DNA from 2 places in the Staphylococcus hsinchuensis genome. Region 1 is predicted to be linked to the other one. Evidence: predicted binding sites of a transcription regulator. Region 1 holds the regulator's gene; the other holds the start of a gene.

Region 1 (5,758 bases):
GAAATACCTTCCATTAAATCCCCATCAGAAGCAAGTACATAAGTATAATGATCTACAACATTTGCATCTTCTTTATTAAATTTACCTGCTAAATGTTTTTCAGCCATTGCCATACCAACAGACATAGCGAAACCTTGTCCAAGTGGACCCGTTGTAACTTCTACACCGTCTGTATGCTTATATTCAGGATGTCCAGGTGTTTTAGAACCCCATTGTCTAAATTGTTTAAGCTCTTCAAGTTCTAAGCTTCCTGAAACATGCAATAAACTGTAAAGTAAAGCCGATCCATGCCCAGCTGATAACACAAAACGATCTCTATTAAAGAAATCTTTAGATTGTGGATTAAAGTTTAAATGGCGTGTCCATAATGTATATGCCATAGGAGCTGCGCCCATCGGAAGTCCAGGATGCCCTGAATTCGCTTGTTCAACTGCATCGATACTCAAAGCTCTTATTGTATCAATCGCTAATTGATCTTTCTCTCTATTCATCTATATTACTTCCTTTCTACTTGCAAATTTCATAATCATTATACACGATTGATCTTATCTTTAACAAAATAATGTTTATGTTAAAATGCTATCTATTTTTTTGAATCTAATTTTCTCTTAACTTTGTCAGGAGTAACGTCATTCCCTTCTGGGTCAATAACGCGGGTATTTTCAATTTGTTGTTTGAAACTTTTTCTAAAAGAATCTAAATATGCCTTTCTTAATTTAGATTGTTCTTTGGCTTCAGTTTCTGTTAATCCAGTTTCTTTTTTCTTTTTTGCTAATTCATTTATTCGTTTAATATCTACTTGATCTTTGTTACCCATTGTTAACCTCCGTCTTTCATAATATAAAAAATATAACAAAAAAGTGAACGAAACTAAATAGTTTCGCTCACTATCTCCCCAATCCTTAATAATCAAATTGACTTAGAAAAGTTTTAATTCACAGCTAACATCATAGAATGATGATCATGTTCGGTTTCTTTCTTCTCATCTATCGATAATTGATGTTGCAATGAATCTTGTTTAGACACTTGATGATCTTCTAATTCGTACGGATGTTCTGTATTTGCATTATGGTATGCATTTAAGATAAATATACTAAAAATGACCATAGTTACTATCATTACAACTAAATAATTCATAATTTCTTCTTTATATATAGAAAACATTTAACTCACTCCTAGAACGTTTGTTTGTATTTTTAATATACCAGAACGAATGTTCTAAGTCAACACCAAAACGAACAAACGTTTGTAAAAGGTGTTTAAGCATGCTATAATGAAGACAAATTAAATTAGGGAGTGCCTATTATGAAAGAATTAACTAAACGTCAAACTGAAATTTTTGATTTTATTAAGCAAACTGTACAATTAAAAGGTTATCCACCAAGTGTGCGTGAAATTGGAGAAGCAGTCGGATTAGCATCAAGCTCAACTGTACATGGCCATCTATCTCGACTTGAAGAAAAAGGATACATTAAGAGAGACCCGACGAAACCTCGTGCGATAGAAATAGTAAGCGAACAGTTAGGCGAACCAATCAACATGGAAGAAACAATTCATGTTCCTGTTATTGGTAAAGTCACTGCCGGTATTCCAATCACTGCAGTAGAAAATGTTGAAGAATACTTCCCGTTACCAGAACACTTCACATCAACACATAACAGTGATATTTTTATATTAAATGTCATAGGTGATAGTATGATAGAAGCTGGAATTTTAGATGGAGATAGAGTAATCGTTAGAAGTCAAACAATCGCTGAAAATGGTGATATCATAGTGGCTATGACAGAAGAAAATGAAGCGACAGTTAAACGTTTCTACAAAGAAAAAACACGCTATCGTTTACAACCTGAGAATTCAACGATGGAACCAATTTATTTAGAACAAGTGACAGTATTAGGAAAAGTAGTAGGTCTCTTTAGAGAAATGTAATACTGCAAATAAGATATAAAGACACTCTCAAAAAACAAAGAGGTTGAGCGTTATGCTCAACCTCTTATTTTTCATCTTTAATTTCTAAAACTTCTTTTACTTTTTCTAATATATCTTCTGTTTTTTCTTCTTTGTTTGTAGACATATCTTTCTCATCCTCACAAAAGAAATGATACCCATTCAAATTTTCATTTAAACATTAACCGGTATAATCTTCAGTCCAATATGGCTGACGCTCATCATTAAAGTCACTGCCTACCCCTAATGTTTTAAACTTACGATTTAAGATATTTTTCCTATGTCCTAATGAGTTCATTAAGCCTTGATGAGCAAATATACTACTTGTTTGGCCATATGCTAAATTTTCTCCAGCCGTATTAAACTCATGGCCATCCGCTTCCATTCGGTCAAATGGAGATTCTCCTGATTGATTATCATGAGCAAAATATTGATGCTCTGCCATATCTTCACTGTGTTTTCTCGCAGTATCAGATATGCCTGAACTATAATCTAATGTCGAAATACCATGTTGTACTCTTTCCGCATTTACGAGATCAAAGTTCTGTAATTCAAAGCTTTTAGCTAAATTATCTGAAGGTGCACCATATTGTTGTTGTAAACGATTTTCCATTTGATCACTCACTTGGAGCATCGCCGTTAAATTATTGTCATTATGTTCATCATAAAATGCAGTTGTATAAATTTTATTATCATGGAATGTATCATATTCTTTATCTTTTATTTCATATCTTACGAAACCTTTTCTCTTGGCATCTATCGGTTGACCTAACCTATTTCTCACTTTGTCTTTCGGTGTACCATACTTAATCTTTGATTTAGAAGAGATGACATTCTGATTACTATATAAAGCGTTAACTTTATTATCTATATAACTTACCATCACAAATGAACGATAATTATCGTTATAGTAAGTATACCAATTTGTACCATATTCATTTGACGTTACGCGTTTAGCTTTACCTAAATTACGTTCTACTTTACTTTTCGACATATGCATTTGAATATTGTTAAAAGCAAATGCTTGTTTTTCAGGTACTTTTAAAGTCTTTTGAGGTTCTGACGTATCTGATGTCCAACTTGCCACATGAGACTTCACTTGTTGTTCAAATGATTGAATTGGTTTAGGTTCCTTTATAGGTATAATTAACACAATGAGTAACAATGCGACTACATATAATACAAACTTTTTAATCGTTTACACCTTCTCTATGGAATTAGTCTCTATCCCCATTGAAAATTGAATTACGAACAATTACATAGTCTACTTTTCTAAGTGAATTTAAATCTTTCCCACCTGCGTATGAAATTGAACTTTGTAAATCTTGTTGCATTTCAATTAAAGTATCATTTAATGAACCTTTATGTTCAACAAACATTTTTTTACCTTCAACGTTTTTATGTTCACCTTTTTGGAACTCTGATGCACTACCGAAGTATTCTTTATACAATTTTCCATCTAATTCAACAGTTTCACCAGGTGATTCTTCATGCGCGGCAAATAGTGAGCCAATCATTACCATTGAAGCTCCGAAACGAATTGATTTTGCAATATCACCGTGTGTTCTAAGACCACCATCAGCGATAATTGGTTTACGAGCTGCTTTACTACACAGGTTAAGTGCAGATAACTGCCAACCGCCTGTTCCAAATCCTGTTTTAATTTTTGTAATACAAACTCGCCCTGGACCGATACCTACTTTCGTTGCATCAGCACCAGCATTTTCTAGTTCACGAACGCCTTCAGGTGTACCCACGTTACCTGCAATAACAAAACTTTCTGGAAGATGTTGTTTAATATGTTTAATCATATTGATTACAGAATCTGAATGACCGTGGGCGATATCAATTGTAATATATTCAGGCACTAAGTTTTCACTAGCTAATTCTTTAATAAAATCAAATTCACGTGCTTTTACCCCAACTGAAATTGAAGCAAATAATCCGTTTTCTTGCATTTCTTTAATGAAATTATTTCTTTTATCTTCTTCAAAACGGTGCATGATATAGAAATAATCGTGTTCAGCAAACCATTTTGCTAGTGATTCATTCATAACTGTTTGCATATTTGCAGGTACTACTGGTAATTTAAATTTTCTTGGACCAAACTCTACTGTAGTATCACATTCACTTCTACTTTCAACGATACATTTATTTGGTATTAATTGTATATCTTCGTAATCAAATATTTTCATAGTATAGAAACCCCAATCTCTTAATTATTAATATTGTTTGGCAAATTCGTTCAATTATTTATTAATTGTCGCTCAGTCTTACACATTCTGGCTCAATTTCTAAATAAAACTATATCTCTTCTTAACCATTAGATAATATACATTGTTTTTGAACAAATGTAAATGGACTAAGGTTGTATCATCGTAACAATATATTATGAAAACAAAATTAATGATTTCATCTTGTTACATTCTATTTTTTTATGACTCATGGGGTTATACAAATAAAAAGGGCTGTGTCATTATTTCGAGTCACAGCCTTTACTATAAAATCATAAATTTACCAGCTTGATTTCTTAACGCCAGGAATTTGACCTTTGTGTGCATAATCTCTTAAAGCAATTCTTGACATGCCAAATTTACGATAAACACCTCTTGGTCGACCAGTAACTTGGCAACGTCTTGTTAAACGTGTCGGTGATGAATCTCTTGGTAGCTTTCTTAAAGCTTCATAGTCACCTTTTGCCTTTAGTTCTTTTCTTAATTCATAATATTGTTCAACCAAAGCTTGGCGTTTTTGTTCTTTAGCTATTTTTGATTTTTTAGCCATTCCATAAAACCTCCTCTATTAAATCGTAATGATTACGTTTTATTATAGTAACACACATTTTTATATAGTCAAATAGCACATTGAAATATTTTTCTTATGTATTTCTTTGATTGCTATATATGACTATGCAACTTTGAGCAAATATAACTTGTTTCTACTATTGTAATGTCTAAAATTTCAAATTAATTACACATCTACCTATAAACCTTTTATTCATTGTTAAAAGTTTAAAGCTATTATTTATAAAATGTAAAAATGGAGTTGATTCCCTTGTCACTATATGCTAAAATTTTAAAACGTAATCATTCCTGTTAAGAAAGAGGTGTAAACATTGCGCGTAAATATCACATTAGCATGTACAGAATGTGGAGATCGTAATTATATTTCTACTAAAAATAAAAGAAATAATCCTGAGCGTATTGAACTTAAAAAATACTGCCCTAGATTAAATAAATATACATTACATCGTGAAACGAAATAATCTCCTCCAAATAATAACTTTTAAAATGCGACATGTTTTAAAATTAAATTTTAATAAAGACCGACTACGAACGCATTACAATTGCAAACACTCGTAGCCGGTCTTTTTATTTTACTCTGGTGTAATAACTAAAATGTAATTAAGGATAAAGTGTATTCAACGTTAGAAACGTACTAACGTAATAGGTAAATCGCTTCGCTTAATCAGGTAGGTTTAAATCCACATTACTAATATCAATACCTAAAGCATTAGCAACACCTTTACCGTAATCTGGATCTGCTTTAAAACAATGTCGAATATGACGATGTTGAACTTCTAAAGTTGTACCTTGCATTTCATCAGCTGTATTTTTAAAGATACGTTCTTGTTGTTCTTTCGATTGTATACGGAACAGTCGTCCAGGTTGTTCGAAGTAGTTGTCATCATCTTCACGATAATTATGTTCATATACATCGCCTTCTACTTGTAAAGAAGGTTTCTTATATTGTGGTTGATCTTCAAAGGCACCAGTACTATTTGGATAGTAATGTGTGCTGCCACCTTGAT
Region 2 (5,758 bases), 550 kb from region 1:
AAACGTGCAATTGCTTCAGCTGAATCACGACCAAATGCAAAGACAATTATCCGCGCAATTATGGCTTCTTTGGGCATGGGTATCATTTCTGTTTTACTGATTTTGGTATCTACTATTTTTTTAGGTTTCGGGATGTTTATACTGTTATTATTCTCCTTGTTTTTAATATTAAGTCCAATTTTATTAGTTATAAATGGGTTGGTGTCACATAATTTGAGTTTTGCATTAAGTAACTATTTATTTGCAATTTCCTATACAGGACTAGGCATCGTCTTGTTTGTATTTATTGCTAATCTAGCACATTTCGTATATAGGCTGATATTAAAATACCTTCGTTGGAACATTAAAACAATTAGAGGAAGGGCAGTCGGATGAAGAAGTTATTTATTAGTGGTTTAATTATTTTCGTTGTATGTTTCGTTCTCGCAAGTGTAATGTGGTTTGGCTTTGAACGACAAAATAATAAATTAAATACTGCACATAAATCTTTTCCAAATGACAAAATTAATGGACTTCATATCTCTAGTCAAAACAGTTTCGTCGAAGTTAAACGTGGCAAGCAATTTTCAGTATCATATAAGGGGCAAAAGAAATTAAATGTTCAAAACCATAATGGGACGCTCTATATTAAAGAACAAAGAAATAGTGAGGACCATTATGGGTTAAACTTTAACCCATTTAGAAAGATTAAAGAACACTTAGTTGTTACAGTGCCTGACAAGAAATTAAAACAATTTGATTTAAAAAGTAAAAGAAATAGAGTAGAAGTGAATCAACTTGATGTCGAAAAAGCAAAAATAAACATGGCTTATGAAGGAATCGTTAAGGTTGGATTAAATCGTTCTAACGTGGATAAATTATTTTATCGTGGTAAGAATTCACCAGTAACTTTAACGAAAGATAAAATTGCGAATGCTAATATTAAAAGTAGTAACGCCCATATTAACGCTGAAGAGTCACTCATTGAAAAATCAGTTTTATTAGTGACACGAGATAAAGATATTCATTTAGATAAAATGGATATTAATTCAAACTTTAAAGCATCTTCAGAAAATGGAGATATAATTATGTCATATAATAGAAAGCCTGAAAATGTATTACTCAAATTAAACCCATCTGATGGTAAATCAAAAGTTTTCAACAGCAGCTTTAATGATGACAAAGTAGGCAAAGGTGATAATGTTTTAGAAATGTATACAGAAAAAGGAAATATTCAAATAAATTAGTGGTTCCCGTTTATCATTAAAGAAGCATCTCGAAGTTAGACAAGTAGCTTCGGGATGCTTTTTTACTTAGTGCGTACATGAGTAAATGTCGAGCCTTATTAGTATGAAGCGAAAGTTAAATTAGTATCGATTGAACCTTTAAAAGATTTAATTTCTAATGTTTCACCTTGTAACCATTTACTAAAATCAATTTTAGAAGGTGATTGATTTTCCCCTAATGTGAAATAGACAATTCTTTTTTTAGGCTCATACAAACTTGTGTGGATCGTACCTGACCAACTTTTGAATAACTTACTATATATTTCATACTCTGGATTGTTGAACAATTCGAATGCTTCCATTTTATCCATAGATGAATTCGGAGTTTGTTGGATAAGTCTCGATAATCTTTCTGTTGATTCTTTAGTGTAATTGCGATTTTCGTGTGTTAATAATTCAAAGTGGTTTGTACATGTACGGTCATATCTTACGTCAATATTACGTGGTGTGACTTCAACAATAGCATGATTCAAATTTGCATCCATTACGATATAACTAAATGAGCTTCTGTGTGGTATTTCTTTAAGTAATTGGATAGCTTCAGAGACATTTTTACAGTTCTGTAATATCAATCGCCCAATCATATAACATACAAAGCCGTCTCCAGGTTTCTTACGATGCATAAAGTTATAGCCCATCGTTAAGCCATGTTCATTCATGCCATCCATTCTTCCTGTGACACGAGATGTAGGGCCTATTTGAGCATATCCTCCATCATTTGGTTGAAATAATAAAAAGCGTCCATCATATGTAGCAGGATGATAATCATAATTACGAACCATATAGTCATTGCCTAAAAATATTGTACACCCACTATTTTTTAGTTTTGTGAAGCGGTAATGTCCGAAATTGAGTATCATTTGGCTAGTTGGTAGTTGAAGAACTTCTTGCATTCCTTTTATTTCTTCCCATATTTGGGGTGCATACATTTGGAAAATATCGTATGTTTCTTTAATGTGAATGTCAAAACGTGGCATGCGTTTGCGCCATTCTTTTTCTCTATTTTTTAATAAAGCTGTTTGTTTGAGCCATTGACCCGTTTGCACACCTAAATCAAAATGAGACCCACGATGTGTTAAAATATCTGATTTAACTTGTTGCATTATTTAAAAACTCCTCATTTAATTCATCTTACAATTTTGTTATATCATTGTAACTCTAGCTTAATTGTATTATACATCATTATTGGTTAGTATAAATGTAACAACAGGGAATGACGAATAAATTTGGTTAGAGGGGCGAATTTAATGTTTAATTCAGTTAGAGATGCAATTTCAGTATGGTGGGGTAATTAAAGCTCAGCGTATAGTACTTGACTTACATTAAGGATCGAACAAAAATGTTGAATAAGTATAACATCAACTTTCATATTACGATGTATAAGGGATAGTTGGGGTGATTTCTATGTTGTATATAGGTAGAAATTATCCCAGCTTTTTTGTAGTATAAAATAATTTCTTTGTTGATTATATTTTGCAATTTAAAGGTAAATATCAGTTATTTATCTTAGATATTTGAATTAGGGCAAGACTTTCTGATAACATCGATTATAATCACTACATATTAAAGTATTAGTAAATATATTATAAGTAGATGTGACTTCATCTATTTTATGTTAAATGCACAGTTGCACAGTGGGTATATATTTATTGATGCTTGCAAATATGCTATTATTTAATATAGATGTGTTAATAATTTATTGAGGTGAAACAGAATGTGGAATTTTATTAAAGGTTTATTTAAATTTGTAATGGGTACAATCCTTACTTTATCTCTATTAGCGGGAATCGGTGTAGTAGCATTCGCTTATATCTTTAAAAAAGACTTTGAAGATATTGAAAACAAAACTAAAGAAATTGTTTCAGATATTGAGGCAAACAACTAAAAAAGATTATAGCGTAATGATACGTTGTATAAGCTATAGTCAAAGAATTTCTATATGAAAAGGGCAGAACAACAGCAACTCAAAAAAGTTGGTGGTTTCTGTCCTTTTTTATGTTTCACAAATAAACAACATACAAGAAGATGTAAATTGTTTGATAGCAATAGTCATGGCATCATTAGATGGTGAAATGAGGAAATAGGATGATAACACGATGAGTCTGAGACAAAAATAGGTGTCTCAGACTCTTTATCAACTTGGCAATAGATGTCTGAATTGAAAATGCGCTTAGAACAAGCTTTTTTTAATCCTAGTCATCCTTGCCGGGGTGGGACTACGAAATCTCTATTAGAAAATTCGATTTCTGTCCCGCTCCCATTTTTATGTTTGGAATAAGGGCGATGTAAGTTAATGCTCGATTTGAGCAATACGTGTAATATCTAATAATGATAACTTGACCGTTTGAGGATTAGTTTGTGTATGACCTTCAATGAATAATTGTAAGGTGTCGATGCGTGAGATTTCTAAGGTGATTGTTTCTATCCAACCGTCGTTGAAAAATTCAACTTGAACTGGACGATTGTGATGTAACGCTTGATGAAGCTGACAATTGAGCTCATTTAATTGATCGTCTGATAATAATGGACGTTCGACTTTATTTTGATCGTGCATATATTGTTTAATTGTTTCAAATTGTTCGGGTAAAGTAGCGAACGGTTGCCATTTAATTTTGCCACGACCATGAGGAATACGTGGATTTAAATATTGTCTTGGAACCTTTCTGTAATCAGTCTCGTATTTATACGGATCAGGAGCATCTGGGTTTATAATCATCTAATCACCTCAAATCAATAATAGAACATTTGTTCGATTTTATCAAGTGGTAAAGGCGGAAACAAAAATAGTTTTCTCAGCACCTTTGTCAATTCGTGGGACAGAAATCAAATCTCTGTTAGAAATTTGATTTCTGTCCCACGACCACTAAAATGAAACAAGATATACTCAAAGTAAATAAGTGATACTTAAATTAAATAGACGAAATTCGGGAATATGAAAGCATCAAGTACTATGTATTTCATTTATGCATGCTTGGAAAGTATTAATTTTACAAATCGATAAAAACATAGATAATATAAGTAAGGATAGTTAAATAACTCAAAGAGACTTCACACTTATTACTAAAGTAATGGGTGAGTATGAATAAAATCATTCTATTATATTGGAGGAGTTAGTATGACGACAATCGGATATATCGGCTCGTATACAAAGAAAGACGGTAAAGGGGTGTATCGTTTTCAACTTGATGAAAATTCAGGGAAAATAACAGAAGTTGAAACAGGCTATGAACTTGAAGCTTCAACATATGTAACGCAACATCAATCATATTTATATGCGATTACCCGTGAAGGTGACGACTGTGGAATAGCAAGCTTTGAAATTCAACAAGATGGGCAGTTAACTTTAATTAATAAATGTTTAGCTTCCACAAAGGGGACAGGATGTTATATCAGTGTGTCACCAGATGGCAAATATGTCTTTGAAGCGATTTACGGGGCAGGATTGGCTAGAATTTATAAAGCAAATCCAGAAACTGGAGAAGTTGAACACTTAATACAAGAAATAGCACATGACTATACTATAGGACCAAAGGAACGCCAAGATCAAGCACATGTCCATTATTTAGATGTGACGCCAGATGAAAGATATGTGATTGCTATGGATCTAGGTACAGATAAAGCTGTGACTTATAAATTTGGTGATGAAGGTTTAACAGAATATGAAGTTTATGACTTTGAACAGGGAGACGGGCCACGACATATTACATTTCATGGTAACGGCAAGTTTGGATATGTTGTACATGAGTTATCAAATATGATTAGCGTTGTTGAATATAATGACGGTAAGATTAAAGAGTTAGAACGTCATTCTACAATCCCTGAAAACTTTAATGATGAAACGAAATTAGCAGGTGTTAGACTATCCCAAGATCAAAAATATGTTTATGTAAGTAACCGCGGTCATGATAGTTTAGCGATATTTAAAGTGAGTGAAACAGGAGCTTCAATTTCTGCGGTTGATATTGTTTCAAGCGGCGGTGTCTTTCCACGTGATTTCAATATTACGCCTTCTAACGATTATCTTGTATGTGCACACCAAGAAGGTGATTCTATTATAACTGTGTTTAAACGTGACAGCGTTACAGGATTGCTTGAAAAGGTAGATGATCACCAAACTGCAGCGGAAGGTGTTTGTGTGCAATTTTTAAAATAATAATATAAAAAACGCCATGCACTTATGCGCTTGGCGTTTTTTAGTTTAACGCGTATATAAACGTCGATGCTTTCAATTATTATAGAATTTCTTGATATATTTGAATTTCCCTTTATAAGGAGGGAACAATAAGCTTGATTCTAGACGAGTTGTTTTAAAAATATATGATTTATCATGGCTAAATGTATTGAAACTATATTTTCCGTGATAATGTCCAATGCCAGAGCCACCGACACCGCCAAATGGTAAGTTTGAATTAGCTAAATGCATCATTGTGTCATTGATGGCACCACCACCGAATGAAATTTCATTTAACACGCGTTCTGTTGCATTTTCATCT

The links. The regulator LexA, encoded in region 1, represses DNA repair genes until DNA is damaged. The targets are predictions, from matches to a motif close to CGAACATATGTTCG.
Region 2: a site for LexA is predicted at 4,004-4,017, ahead of QQM35_RS10770 (YolD-like family protein). Genes of this name have one in related genera too.

Annotation. Positions count from the first base shown of each region.
Region 1 is NZ_CP128355.1:1,594,430-1,600,187, reverse strand. It holds gene tkt (transketolase) at 1-491, opposite strand, end outside; gene QQM35_RS07955 (DUF896 domain-containing protein) at 584-817, opposite strand; gene sosA (DNA damage-induced cell division inhibitor SosA) at 931-1,164, opposite strand; gene lexA (transcriptional repressor LexA) at 1,306-1,929, shown strand; gene QQM35_RS07940 (CAP-associated domain-containing protein) at 2,129-3,112, opposite strand; gene guaC (GMP reductase) at 3,165-4,142, opposite strand; gene rpsN (30S ribosomal protein S14) at 4,462-4,731, opposite strand; gene rpmG (50S ribosomal protein L33) at 5,063-5,212, shown strand; gene QQM35_RS07920 (catalase) at 5,412-5,758, opposite strand, start outside.
Region 2 is NZ_CP128355.1:2,147,867-2,153,624, reverse strand. It holds gene QQM35_RS10790 (HAAS signaling domain-containing protein) at 1-375, shown strand, start outside; gene QQM35_RS10785 (DUF4097 family beta strand repeat-containing protein) at 372-1,226, shown strand; gene QQM35_RS10780 (C45 family autoproteolytic acyltransferase/hydolase) at 1,325-2,368, opposite strand; gene QQM35_RS10775 (hypothetical protein) at 2,980-3,150, shown strand; gene QQM35_RS10770 (YolD-like family protein) at 3,556-3,981, opposite strand; gene QQM35_RS10765 (lactonase family protein) at 4,381-5,418, shown strand; gene QQM35_RS10760 (aldehyde dehydrogenase) at 5,491-5,758, opposite strand, start outside.